2 regions of the Peribacillus sp. YIM B13477 genome follow, and region 2 is predicted to be linked to the other one. Evidence: predicted binding sites of a transcription regulator. Region 2 holds the regulator's gene; the other holds the start of a gene.
The links. Region 2 encodes Rex, which represses fermentation and respiration genes when NADH is low (regulators of the CRP and FNR family bind a similar motif). Its sites were predicted from a motif close to TTGTGAAATATTTCACAA; they were not measured.
Positions count from the first base shown of each region.

Region 1: qoxA (cytochrome aa3 quinol oxidase subunit II) is a predicted target of Rex. The motif match lies at 3,052-3,069, and genes of this name have one in related genera.

Region 1 is NZ_JBHZPD010000008.1:121,130-128,500, reverse strand. It holds gene qoxB (cytochrome aa3 quinol oxidase subunit I) at 1-1,935, opposite strand, end outside; gene qoxA (cytochrome aa3 quinol oxidase subunit II) at 2,009-2,932, opposite strand; gene ACFX4H_RS21155 (hypothetical protein) at 4,063-4,377, opposite strand; gene ACFX4H_RS21150 (S1C family serine protease) at 4,633-5,868, opposite strand; gene ACFX4H_RS21145 (hypothetical protein) at 6,060-6,740, opposite strand; gene ACFX4H_RS21140 (hypothetical protein) at 6,928-7,284, shown strand.
Region 2 is NZ_JBHZPD010000010.1:1,389-8,759, reverse strand. It holds gene groL (chaperonin GroEL) at 1-685, opposite strand, end outside; gene groES (co-chaperone GroES) at 744-1,028, opposite strand; gene ACFX4H_RS22660 (CPBP family intramembrane glutamic endopeptidase) at 1,361-2,086, shown strand; gene ACFX4H_RS22655 (YdiK family protein) at 2,083-2,295, shown strand; gene ACFX4H_RS22650 (redox-sensing transcriptional repressor Rex) at 2,324-2,983, opposite strand; gene moaC (cyclic pyranopterin monophosphate synthase MoaC) at 3,017-3,523, opposite strand; gene ACFX4H_RS22640 (ABC transporter ATP-binding protein) at 3,657-5,576, shown strand; gene tsaD (tRNA (adenosine(37)-N6)-threonylcarbamoyltransferase complex transferase subunit TsaD) at 5,855-6,868, opposite strand; gene rimI (ribosomal protein S18-alanine N-acetyltransferase) at 6,865-7,317, opposite strand; gene tsaB (tRNA (adenosine(37)-N6)-threonylcarbamoyltransferase complex dimerization subunit type 1 TsaB) at 7,339-7,371, opposite strand, start outside.

The DNA.
Region 1 (7,371 bases), on a different contig from region 2:
TCGCAATTTATTTTCAGTTTCTTCGATCTCTTCAACAGAGATATAACGTCCGTGGTCTTTTTCGAATGAACGGTGAATCATACAAGCAAAGATACCGATCGTTGCAATGATTGCAATGATCCACATGCTGAATACCAATGCAAAGCCCCAAACGAAGAAGATACAGCTCATGATAAACGGCACGCCACTGTTATTTGGCATATGAATCTTTTCTACTTTACCGCCAAATAATTTAAAGCCTTTTTTCTTTGCATCCCAGAATGCTTCTGTAGAAGCAACTGTTGGCACAACTGCAAAGTTATATTCAGGGATTGGAGTATGTGTAGCCCACTCTAGAGAACGTGCATCCCATGGATCGTTTGAAATATTTCTTGACGCATAACGAGTGCTCCAATAGATATTGTACACAATAAGTGCAAAACCTATTGCCAAGCCAATCGCTCCAACGAAAGAGAGCATATTCAATGGACCATACCCTGTTGATTCAGAGTACGTATACATACGACGTGCCTGCCCATCTAAACCAGTGATGAACATCGGGAAGAAGGTTACATTAAAGCCGATTGTAATGAACCAGAACGACCATTTCCCAATTTTTTCGCTCAACATGAAACCGAACATTTTTGGCCACCAGTACGTGAAACCAGCAAGTACGGCAAATACAGTACCAGGGATTAAAACGTAGTGGAAGTGAGCTACTAAGAACATTGTATTATGGTATTGGTAGTCAGCACTTGCCATGGCAAGCATTACCCCTGTTACCCCACCGAGCGTGAAAATCGGAATGAAAGCTAAAGAGTATAGCATTGGAACGGTAAATACGATTTTACCTTTCCAAAGTGTGAACAACCAGTTGAAAATCTTAACACCAGTCGGTACGGCAATTGCCATCGTGGTAATCGAGAAGATACCATTAACCATTGCACCGTGACCCATTGTATAGAAATGGTGAGCCCATACAATGAAAGATAGAGTAGAAATAGCTACCATGGAGATAACCATCGAATTATACCCGTACAGGTTACGACGTGCAAATGTCGAAATGATTTCACTGTAAATACCGAAAGCTGGAAGAATTACTATATAAACTTCAGGATGTCCCCAAACCCAGAACAAGTTCGCCCAAAGCATATCGCTACCGCCATTGGCCATCGTAAAGAATTGAGTTCCGAATAGACGATCCATTGTCATCAACGCAAGTGCCACTGTCAATACAGGGAAAGCGAAAACGATAATGAAGTTAGTGATCAAGATAGACCATGTGAACATTGGCATTTTCATTAAGTTCATGCCAGGTGCTCTCATTTTCAAGATTGTTACGATAAAGTTGATACCAGTCAGTAATGTACCGATACCTGCTATTTGAAGTGAAATCGCGTAATAGTTCGAACCGACTGATTCACTGAAATCGTTACTTGCCAGCGGGAAGTAAGATGTCCAGCCTGCATCAGGAGAACCACCGACTACGAAAGAGATGTTAAATAGCATTGCCCCCATGAAGAATAACCAGAAGCTTACTGCGTTCAGACGTGGGAATGCTACGTCACGCGCTCCAATTTGTAATGGTGTAACAATGTTCATTAACCCAATGATAAATGGCATAGCCATAAACAGGATCATGACGACCCCGTGTGTTGTAAATACCTCATTATAATGCTGTCCATCCAAAAGACCGTTATCTGGAATAGCCGTTTGAGCACGCATCATAAGAGCATCGACGCCACCGCGGAAAAGCATAAGCAGTGCTGCCAAGATGTACATGATACCAATACGTTTATGGTCAACCGTTGTTAACCACTCACGCCATAAGTAACCCCATTTTTTAAAATAGGTAATTCCGGCAACAACCGCAATCATGGTTAAACCAATGGCAACCATGGATGCATAAATCGCAGGACTTGGATGAGGTACGGCAAATCGATCAAAGTAATCCATACTTTTGTGACTCCTTTCAGGAAAATATTCCTTATCTTGTAAACCTAGTTGTTTTATCGAACGAAATTAATTCTTAGTGATTCATGTTGCTGTGTTCTGAATGTTCCTCGTGTGAATCCTTGGAATCATGTTCTTCAGTATCGGAAGATCCGTGGTCATGACCAGCATTTTCCCCTTCAGGAGCTGGTGAAAACTCTAAATGAGTTCCAGTGTATGTGGATTGTCCCACATGACCAGGTTTTAATAATTCATTGAATTTTTCCTCAGTAATCGGTTTAGCAGTAGCTTTAATTTCATCTACCCACTTATCGTAATCTTTTGCTGACAATGCATTAACGTTAAACGTTTGCTGAGCAAAACCTGAACCACTGAAGTTTGAATTTCGACCCATATACTCACCTGGTACATCAGCTGCTAAGTGCAACGTATTAACCATGTCCGACATCGCGTATTTTTGTCCTCCAAGTTGCGGAATCCAGAAACTTGAGATTGGACCGAATGAGTAAAGTTTAAATTCGATTGGTCGGTTAGTCGGTATAAACAGATAGTTGACCGTTTCGATATCTTCTTCCGGATAGCTAAAATGCCACTTCCAGTTGGAAGATGAAGCGTAAATAACTAAAGGTTCTTGATCTCCGTATCCTTTAGGTGTTGCCTCAACTTCATTTGTTGTTTTAACAGTAACAACGGATAGGAAAGCGACGATTATAATTGGGATCGCCACCCAAATTATTTCAAGAACCTTACTTCCTTCAATATGAGGCGGTTCATAATCATCACGTTGTTTGGAAGCACGATATTTCATTATCATGAAGATATACAGTACCATAACGACAAGGACGACAAAGGCCATTGTCCATATCGAAATCATAATAACATCTGCTTGTGTTGCAGCTACTGGCCCTTTAGGGTCCAAGACCATTAATGGGTTATCGCAACCGGTTAGCACAGTGGCAATAGTAAAAAGTATAGTTAATAGAGCCCATTTTATTTTCATAGTACTACCCCTTTCTTACATAATAAAATTCCAATTGGTAATTATTCGGACAAAGTGTTACCATGTTCACAAACCCCGACATACCAATATTAATCCCAAGTCTAAAAAAAGACAATACAAAGTGACATCTGTCACATAAAGTTCAATAAAGAGCAGTAAGAAGATGGTAAATGAACTGAAATGTTCGAAAATCTTCAGCAAATGAAATATAATAATTGTTTAATAACATACCTATGGACATTCACTTATCAGTACAGGATTGCATATATTACCGGTCCACTACCCATTTATTATTACTCTAATATAATGAAATGAAAATTTCACATTATATTCTCCGTGTTTATTGCCTCAACCTCCCTCAAGAATATGAATGATATTACCTATCCTGTCAAGTAGGTATTTATCGTTGGAAAACATGATTTAAAACGGATCTTTTACACTCGGACAGGGAAGTTGGTAAATGGTAGCCGCATTGGATATGATGTTGAATCCATGATTCCAAACTCTAATGATCCAACACTGGTCAATATTATATGTATATAAGGAAACAACGAGTGGGTAAATTGGGCTCTTTCTCCTCGCAATACTTATTGCCCTTTCAGTATTCCTAACCAGCCGTTTATTAGTAGTAATGAGTGAAATAATTCAGGGGTCGGTCAAACTTGTTGCAACTAGTGATGTTTATCGGTCAGCAGGACAGGACTGAATTACAGAAATGGACATTTGGTTGTTCAATAAACTCCGCCTTTGTAACCCACGACTTCCTCATTGAATGAAACTTCAAGTAAAAGTACAAAAAAAAACACAAAAAAAGGACGTTTAAAAAATGTCCTTTTCTCGTGGATATAGTTCAAAGTTAGAACTTCCTGCGCTCGGGCAGTTCGGTTTGGATATCTGAGCACATCGTGTGTATTCCATTTAATGAGAGGGTTGGTCATATTTTTGATACATAACGAGTGCAGTATATTGTATTGAATTAAAAAGTAGCCAACTGATGATTAATCCAAGTCCTCCACAATATGAAAGCGCATTCAATCATTCGGATCACTTTGACTCAAATTCTTTAGACAGGCGTTCATCCATGTTAGTAAATCTGATGCTAGAATGCTCATTATGCTATATTCCTCGTTTTAGTTACTGAATTCTGTACTTCTTTTTGTTTGAGTGTTAGACTTTGACTTCATTTTTATGATTTTAGTCGTTTCCGGTACAATTCTTTCACCTTTATGTGTTTTCATTACCATTTCTTCTGTCAGGACAAAAAATATACCAACTAGAAAAATTGCAGCTGCGCTTAGTGTGATGGCGATTCCAACGGAGGTAAATATATAATCTTTATTGTAATCGCTTACAATGAAGCTTAAAGCAAAAATAATAGTTCCGATTACACAACCTGTGCCCGATACCCATTTCACTGCATCTAACATCTTCTGATTAGCTTCCATAATTTCATCCCCTTTCTTTCTATTTTATGACATTTCACAAATTTGTCAAATCTTTTCTATATTTTAACATATTCACAATGAAAACCTTGACAAATAGAACATGCCACTATTAACCTTTAGGTATTAAGGACTAGATTAAAAATCTAAAAAACAGTGCAAATACACTATCTATTTTTCCGATATTAAAATTGCGTTTACTATTAAAAACTTCTAAATAAAAGGCCCCTGATGAATGATTAGGGGCCTTACCTCTTTCTATGGTTTTTGCAAGGTTATCGTTACCGTTTTCTCTTCAGTACCTCGGTATACTTTAATTTTTACTTTATCGCCGATTTTCTTATCTGTATATAAGTATTTCCTTAATGCTGCGGAAGTATTTATTTTCGTTCCATCAATCTCAACAATGATATCCTGTTGCTTAAGCCCTCCATTCGCCGCAGCCGATCCCGCCTCTATACTCGTCACCATTACACCGGACTTTACTGCTTCAGGAACATTTTGAATGTAATATTGCGGAAGTTCTTCCATACTGGCCAAGCTGACTCCTAAATATGGACGCGTGATTTTTCCATTTTCAATCAGTTCCGTAACAATCGGAATCACATCATTGCTTGGTATGGCAAACCCTAAGCCTTCCACACCGTTTTCGGAAATCTTCAGACTGTTTATGCCGATCACTTCCCCAGCGGTATTGATCAAAGCACCGCCGCTATTGCCAGGGTTGATCGCTGCATCGGTTTGAAGGACATCAAGTGCCCACTCCCCGTCCGAGGTATCGACTGAAATGGTGCGTCCGTTGGCACTGACGATTCCTTGTGTAACCGATCTTGAAAAATCAAGTCCAAGTGGGTTGCCAATTGCCAATACTTCTTCACCTGGACGCATTCTATCAGAATTCCCGAATTTAATTCCCTCTGGTGCTTTCGAGGCATCAATTGTCAAAACCGCCAAATCCGTCAAAGCATCTGCCCCGACAACAGCTGCCGTTGCCTTTTGTCCGTCATACAATGAAATTTCGACTTCCTTAGCTCCTTCAATAACATGATTGTTCGTGATGATATAGGCTTTCCCATCAGCTTTTTTATAAATGACCCCTGAGCCAGTTCCGCTCTCAACCGTTTCGCTCTCCGTGCTTTGCCGCTGGTACGGGTTCTGGCTTTGCATCTCCTGTAAATTCACGACCCCTACAATCGATTTGGATGCTGATTCGACCATCTCTGCCCTATCATTTGAATCCGTACTTGTCGATAACTTTTCCGCCGTGACATTTTTATCCTTTTCAACACTGTCCGTTAGCTGTACACCTGCCGTTTCGGTTGACTCATTCACTGAACTTTTCCCTTGATCTATAAAGTCTCCGCCAAATAGAAATACAGATGATGTAACCATAGAAGCAACCGTTCCGGAAACAAGGCTAGTTATCCAGAGAGACTTACCCTTTTTCCGTTCTGTCTTGATTCTGACTTGCTCCTCACCATTATAATTCTCCATCTTTATCCCTCCTATGATTGTCCTTTACTTGCCCCAATCATAAACAGGAATTATTAAAAATTCCTTAAGAAAATAAAGAATTCGGCTATCCTTTAACAAAAATCATAAAATTTTATCGAATCCTGTATGTTGCCGCACAACAAAATAAAAAGGCCACAACAGGGGCCTCCCATTCGACCATTCAGTTATCCTTACATGACTTCATAAACTTCTTTGGTCTCCTTATTCACGCCATACCAGCCCCAAGTGGTTTTGTGTCCGCTTTTCTGACTAGGTTCATCTACCTCGAAAACATGAAAAATATAATCTCCCTTTTCGGCATCATGATCATATTCGATTTGCAATTGCGAAAAGTTTTCCATATCCACGTAATCCCTCACAAGCTTCTCCGCCTGAGATTTACTTAATGCACGCTCCGAATCCTTGCTTCCCTCTTTGCCTTTTGTATCCGTTGCCGCCTCATCTTCTGCTTTGGATCCTTCCTCGGTTGTTTCCTCCGTGGATTTCACTTCATCATTTCCCACTACTGCTTCTATCGTGGCGGAGTCTGATACCGGGTGCATTTCCGCCGCCTTTGAAACCATTTGTTTACCTTCCCGGTATTTTGCTTTATATGCGGTTGCTTCTTCAAAATCTTTTTTGGCCGATTCAAAATCCTGTTCGTCGTATTTCTTCATTCCACTCGCCAGCAAACCTGAAAGATCCATTAACTCCCTTGATTTAGGTGTTTTTGCTTCTTTATAAGCTAATTCAAATGCCTCGTGGGCTTCTAAATAATTTTCCTCATTCAACTGACTTTTCCCTAAATCCATATTGGAATCATAATTCCTTGTTACGCAGCCTGAAGCAATCAACACAAAAAAAACAACCATGATTGACCTCTTCAATATCACCACTCCATTTACCATATTATTCTGTAAATCCATCTTAAACCATTTGATAAGGAGTCCGATACCTTTATTTCCTATCTTTTTCATTAAGGAAATGTTTACTTTCATGATTAACTTTTTACAAATAGTGGTACAGAATAGATAAATGCCGGAAAGGGTGATGTGCAGAATGATACAGGAAAAACAGACCTACCATGTCGATTTGGTCAGCGGTGACGTACTCGGACAAAAACTTGAAGAGAATCCGAGCTTCACGGTGCACGCAACTGATGAGGAACTTGCAGAATTGAAACAATGCTTGGAGGAACACCGGACAGATGACCTGGAGGCATATGCCCGATCACATGTGCCCTACCTTCTCTATCATCATGACCGGGCAAATGATAAATACGATGCAGCCATGAAAAGGCTTTATGCCTTAATTTATAAATTAGGGGATGAAACGGCACGAAATCATATTGAAGAAATTGGAATATTGAAAGATAACAAATTCGAGGGAAATGAAGAAGTGCAAAAGTTCAAATAAGAAATGGGAACAGAACCTGAAATTCAAAGGTTCTGTTCGTTTTTGATCAAGTTTACCAAAAGGTTTTCATTCACTTTAATCACTATC
Region 2 (7,371 bases):
GGATATTCGTGATTTTTTTATCAGTGATCAAGATATATGGATTCTCAAGGACAGCTTCCATTTTATCTGAATCAGTAACCATGTATGGAGATGCATATCCGCGATCGAATTGCATACCCTCCACTACGTCCAACTCAGTTGTGAAACCTTTAGACTCTTCGATTGTGATGACGCCGTCGTTACCAACGCGCTCCATTGCTTCCGCAATCAGTTGGCCCACTTCTTCATCAGCTGAAGAGATGGCAGCAACTTGTGCGATAGACTCTTTGTTTTCAACAGGTTGGGAAATGGCTTTCAATTCTGCGATTGCAGTATTGACTGCTTTCTCGATTCCTTTACGGATACCCATTGGGTTCGCACCAGCTGTTACGTTTTTAAGACCTTCACGGATCATCGCTTGCGCAAGAACCGTTGCAGTAGTTGTACCGTCACCAGCTACGTCGTTTGTTTTGCTTGCTACTTCAGCAACCAATTTCGCACCCATGTTTTCGAATGCATCTTCCAATTCGATTTCTTTAGCGATCGTCACACCGTCATTTGTGATAAGCGGCGAACCGAATTTTTTCTCAAGAACCACGTTACGACCTTTTGGTCCAAGCGTTACTTTAACTGCATCTGCAAGTGCGTCCACACCACGAAGCATGGAGCGGCGAGCTTCTTCACTAAATTTAATTTCTTTAGCCATTTATAAGTACCTCCCTAAAATTTAAGAAAATTTTCGTTCAGTTAAGTATGATGTATAATTAGCCGATAACAGCTAGAATGTCGCTTTCACGTAAAATTAAGTATTCAGTGTCTTCGTATTTAACTTCAGTACCTGCATATTTTGAGAAGATAATTAGATCGCCTTGGGCAACCTCTAAAGCAACACGTTCGCCATTTTCAAGGACACGGCCAGTACCAACTGCTACTACCTTACCTTCTTGTGGCTTTTCTTTAGCAGTATCAGGAAGAACAATACCGCTTGCAGTTTTTTCTTCAGTTTGAACTAGTTCAATAATAACGCGATCACCTAATGGTTTTAACAAGTGAAACAACCTCCTCATATTCTCTTGATAATTTGTTTCATGATTATTAGCACTCTTCATCATCGAGTGCTAACACATTTATAATATTAAATAAACCGAGCCTTTTTTGCAAGTATCTTATTGAAAATTTTTTATTAATTTCTGATAAATTACGGGTAAACTACATTAGCATAATGATTTCCTAAACATAGTCATTGAAATGTCATGTTAGGGGTACCTTTAAGTGGTGTTCTGCCCCAATTTTTGATACCATTTTGTAGTATGCGTTTATAGATTGTCCCCATGTCAGTAACGTTCCAAGCGGATGGGTGACTATAAAGGAGTTTTCATTTTTGAAAAAAGAATATTGGTTCGTCATCATCATTTATATTGCCATGCAATTATCCAGTATTGTCGGGGTACCCATTTTCATGCTGATCGGGTCTTATACCGGAATGCCGGCTGATGAACTCGAAGTGAAATCTGCAGCATACTGGATAGTTTTCAGTTTTCTCGCTGCTTTATTCTTGATTCTTTTTTTAATGAGAAAAGATATGAGGGAAAAGCTGGACACGAGAAACCAAACTTCCGTATCCATGTCGATATTATGGGCAATTGCAGGAGTCTTCATGGCTCTTTTTGCGCAAAGCATTGCCGGAAGCATTGAACAAATGCTTGGGGTGGAGTCTGAATCTGAAAATACGCAGCAACTCATTTCACTTATTTACAAAGTCCCCATGGTCATTTTCGTCACTTCAGTAATTGGACCTATATTGGAAGAATTAATTTTCCGTAAAATTATTTTCGGATCACTTCATAAACGCTTTAACTTCTTTATTTCAGCTTTAATCAGCTCAGTTATTTTCGGCTTGGCGCATGGTGAATTTGAACATCTTCTTTTATATACGGCAATGGGCTTCACTTTTGCTTTCCTTTATGCGAAAACAGGCCGCATTCTCGTATCCATGAGCGCTCATATTGCGATGAACACGCTTGTTATCATCCTTCAAGTGGTATATCGGGAGGATATTGAGAAGATGCTAGATACTGCACAGGCCTTCATCGGAGGTTTATTATGAAACGTCAATCACCATTATTCATGGGCATCATTTATGCAGGCTTAGGAGCTCTTTTTACCGCTATCGCAATTCAAACCGTCAATTCTTCAGGATGGGGACTCTTTGCCTACATACTTGTCCTTATTGCGACTCTTGATTTTGGATCGGGATTACGCATGATCATGCTGCACTTTAAGATTAAAGCCGCACAAAAAAATAAGAAAAAATGAAAAAACGCTGCATAAAAGCAGCGTTTTTTCATTCCTCCAAAGCGGCTTCTTCCACTACCGGATAATGTTTCAGGAAGTAGATGAGCGACTGAAGTTCCACGGCCAGGTCAATGTGGTGGACCCTTATGGATGGCGGCACGGTCAGCCGTGCAGGTGTGAAATTCAATATTCCTTTTATGTCAGCTTTGACTAGACGATCGGTTATCGTCTGGGCTACCTGTGCAGGCACTGTCAATATAGCTGCAGTAATATTATTTTCCTGCAATAGTGTATCGATTTGATCCATATGGTAGATGGGCACATCAGCTATTCGCTTGCCGACCTTTTCTTCAGAAACTTCGAAAGCCATTTCAATTTTTGTATTATTATTTTTCATGAAATTGTAATTTAAAAAAGCGGTTCCTAAATTTCCCACTCCGATTAAAGCGACTTTGGTCAATTCATCTTGATCAAGTGTTTTTCTGAAGAAGGATAATAAATAATTGACATTGTAGCCGTAGCCTTTTTTCCCAAGCGCGCCAAAGTAGGAAAAATCACGGCGAATGGTAGCAGAATCCACTTTTACGGCTTCACTTAGCTCAGCCGAGGAAACTCTTTGTTTGCCTGAGGAATGTAAGTTCTTTAAAAATCGATAATACAATGGCAACCTTTTGGCTGTTGCCTGCGGTATCTTTGGGTCATGGTTCATTGTTCTTCCCCGCCTTCACACATGCTTTTCAACTTAATCTCTATCTGTTCGTTTTACTTGCCTTTTATAATCGCTACTAGACACTCCGCCTGTTTTCTCCACTAAGAATGTAGGCCCGATCACCATTCCCTTATCAATGGCCTTACACATGTCATAAACAGTCAAGGCAGTCACGGATGCAGCTGTTAACGCTTCCATTTCCACACCTGTACTCCCTTTTGTCTTAGCTTCCGTTTCAATCCTAAGCCTATATCCTTGTTCTTCTTTTTCCCAATCAAAGGCTATATTGACCCCTTGCAGAGCAATGGGATGGCACATCGGAATTATATTGGATGTATTTTTGCTGGCCATGATTCCTGCAACTTGTGCAACAGCCAGTACATCACCTTTTTTCATCTTATGGTTCGTGACCAATTCATATATTTCATCATTCAATAAAATGCTCGATTGAGCCACTGCCGTCCGGGTTGTTTCAGGCTTAGCACTCACATCGACCATTTTGGCCCTGCCCTGTTCATTAAAATGCGTTAAGTCTCCCATTTAAGTAACCCCTCCTAAATCATACACTATTATTCCACTTTATGTAACAGCTTTTCTTTCAGCTTGGAACCAAGCTGTTGCCGATAATAACTAAAATACGTTAAACTAACAGTAATCAATTGAGGTGAAATCTATGATTTTATTACAAATCAATCAACTATCGAAATATTATGGAGCTGAACTTATTTTATCAAATATGAAGCTCGAAGTTCAAAATAAAGATCGAATTGCCCTTGTCGGCCGAAATGGCGCCGGCAAATCCACCCTGCTAAAAATCATAGCCGGGCAGCTTTCCCATGATGGCGGTGAAATAATCAAACCAAAAGGCGTCACCATCGGCTATATGGCCCAGGATACTGGATTGGAATCCGAACTGACAATTTGGGATGAAATGCTTACTGTATTCACTGATCTTATAGAGCAGGAAAAGGAACTGCGTCGCCTTGAGGCTGATATGGCCAGACCTGACATCTTTGAAAACGAAACGGTTTACCAAAAAGTGCTGAATGAATACGACACTTTGATGGTGGCATTCAAAGAGAAAGGCGGTTATCAATATGAAGCGGATATCCGTTCCGTATTGCATGGTCTTCAGTTTGCCGACTTTGACTATTCTACCCCAATTTCCACTTTAAGCGGCGGGCAAAAAACAAGGCTTGCATTAGGTAAGCTGCTTTTAAGGAAACCGGATATATTGATTCTGGATGAGCCGACGAACCATTTGGATATCGAAACCCTCTCTTGGCTTGAACAATATTTACAAGGCTACCAGGGAGCTGTCCTCATTGTTTCCCATGACCGCTATTTTTTAGATAAAGTAGTAAACCTGGTATATGAGATTTCCCGGAATAACATGAAAAAATACCATGGTAATTATAGTTCTTACCTAGAGGGAAAAGCGGAAGATTATGAGCGGGACATGAAACTGTTCGAGAAACAGCAAGGGGAAATCGAAAAGCTTCGCGATTTTGTCCAACGTAATATCACAAGGGCTTCCACAACGAAAAGAGCACAAAGCAGACGTAAACAGCTCGAAAAGATGGATGTACTGGACAAGCCGCAAGGTGATGAAAAGTCCGCGAATTTTTCTTTCCAGATTGAAAGGCAAAGCGGAAATGAAGTACTCCACCTCCAGGACCTGGCTATCGGATACGAAGGGGAAACGGTATCAAAGAATATTAATTCCCGGATGACAAAAGGAGAGAGCATAGCTCTTGTCGGCCCAAATGGAGTTGGAAAATCAACTTTATTGAAAACGATCATTTCCAAGCTGCCTGCCCTTTCTGGGGATTTCCGGTTTGGAACGAACGTAGAAGTCAGCTACTACGATCAAGAACAGGCTAACCTTGTTTCCAATAAACGCGTACTCAATGAATTATGGGACGACTATCCCCTTAAACCGGAAAAGGACATTCGCACCGTACTCGGTAATTTCCTATTTAGCGGGGACGATGTTTTGAAAACCGTTTCCACACTAAGCGGGGGCGAAAAGGCTCGGCTTGCTCTAGCCAAAATGATGATGCAAAAAGGCAATTTTTTAATTCTTGATGAACCAACGAACCATTTGGACCTCGATAGTAAATTGGTGCTTGAAAATGCATTAATTGATTATCCGGGAACTATTCTATTCGTCTCACATGACCGTTATTTCATAAATCGGATAGCAACGAAAGTGATAGAGCTCTCCAAAGACGGCAACGAAGAATTCCTCGGTGATTATGATTACTATCTAGAGAAGAAACAGGAGCAAGCGGAAATCCAAGCACTTGAACAGCAGGATCAGGCTAAATCTTTAGATGCAGCTGTAGAAAAAACAAATTACAAAATTGATAAAGAAGCAAAAAAAGCTGAACGCCAGCGAAAACGGCGCATTGAGGAAATCGAGGCAGCCATGGAGCTTCTTGAAACCGAAATAAACGAATATAATGACCTCCTATGTGATCCAAATGTTTTTCAGGACCACGAAAAGGTAATGGAAGTCCAAACAAAACTTGATCATGCACAAGAAAGTTTGGATCAGCTTCTCGAAGAATGGGCTGAACTGGAAGAATGAAAAAGACCGAGTCAATTGACTCGGTCTTTTTCTTTTCCAACCAAAGTGTCGCTTGAAAGTTATCCACAAACTTGTTAACAAACCACTTACCGCTCATTAGCCATTAATTTGAGTTATACACATTATCCACAGAAACATATCCACTTATCCACAGAAACACCACTTTATACACATGCAGGATGATTATCAAAAAAACTTTATCCACAGAATATTCTATTATTTCATTAACACGATAAAAAGACAGGATGCCAAAGTGAGGGATCCTGTCTTCTCGTCCATTAAAATGCTTCTATATCCAATCCAGGATTTCCGTTCAAATCCAAACCGGATCGCTTTCCCTTTTCAAACATGACACTGCCAGCAGCACCAATCATGGCAGCATTGTCGGTACAAAGGTATAGGGGCGGAATGGATATATCCATAGGTAAATCCTTAAAAGCTTCCGTTAATGCTTCCCTAAGGCCTTTATTTGCCGCAACTCCTCCAGCAAGCAATACCTGTTTCACATTATATTCCTTTGCAGCCTTCACAGCTTTCATTACAAGCACTTCAATCACGCTTGCTTGGAAGCTTGCCGCTAAATCTTTAGGTTCAATTTTTTCCCCGCGCTGTTCTGCATTATGCAAAGTGTTGATTACCGCTGATTTTAACCCGCTGAAAGAAAAGTCATAGCTGCCATCCAACCATGCCCTAGGCAGTTTCAAAGATGGTGAGCCTTCTTGCGCAAGCCTATCGATATGAGGCCCGCCAGGATAAGGGAGCCCCAAGGTTCGAGCCACTTTATCATACGCCTCTCCTGCTGCATCATCCCGCGTCTCCCCGATGACCTTGAAAGAACCCGGTTCTTCTAAAAGCACCAATTCCGTATGGCCTCCCGAAACGACTAAAGAAAGCGCAGGATATTCAATCTCCTGAATAAGCCGATTTGCATAGATATGACCTGCGATATGATGCGTACCGACAATTGGTATTCCATGTGCGAAAGCTACAGCCTTCGCCGCATTCACACCTATTAATAGTGCCCCTACAAGGCCGGGACCTTCTGTAACGGCAATGGCATCCAAGTCTTCATATGTCACACCCGCTTGCAGCAGTGCTTCTTCAAGAACAATAGTAATTTGTTCTACATGATGACGGGAAGCTATTTCCGGAACGACACCGCCAAAACGTTTATGACTTTCTATTTGTGAAGCCACGACATTACTCAGTATTTCCGTTCCATTTTTTATGACGGCTGCAGCAGTTTCATCACAGCTTGTTTCAATTCCTAATATAATTTGTTCCTTTTTCATGAAAAATTCACCCACATAACATAAGCATCCTCTTGATTGTCTGTATAATAATTCTTTCGGATTCCGCCCTTTTGGAAACCAAGTTTTTCATAAAGCGAAATGGCTACGACATTACTGACACGGACCTCTAGTGTCATCCTCACCACACCCATTGAAATGGAGATTTCAATCATCTTCCTGAGCAAAGCTTCTCCAAGCTTTTGCCCTCTGTATTCTGGTAATATCGCAATATTGGTGATGTGTGATTCATCAATGACGATCCAGGCACCGCAATAACCGGCAATTTTCCCTTCATCCTCTATCACCATGTATACAGCATATTGATTATGATTCAATTCATTAAAAAAAGCTTCCCGGCTCCAAGGCAAAGTAAAGGACTGCTTTTCCACGTTAAGCACTTGGTCGATATCTGCCGTATTCATCTTTCGGAACGTCAATGTTTTACTCATAATGATCGTCGCTTTCCTTGTTTATTTCCCCTGCTGTTCAAGCCACTTAGCTTC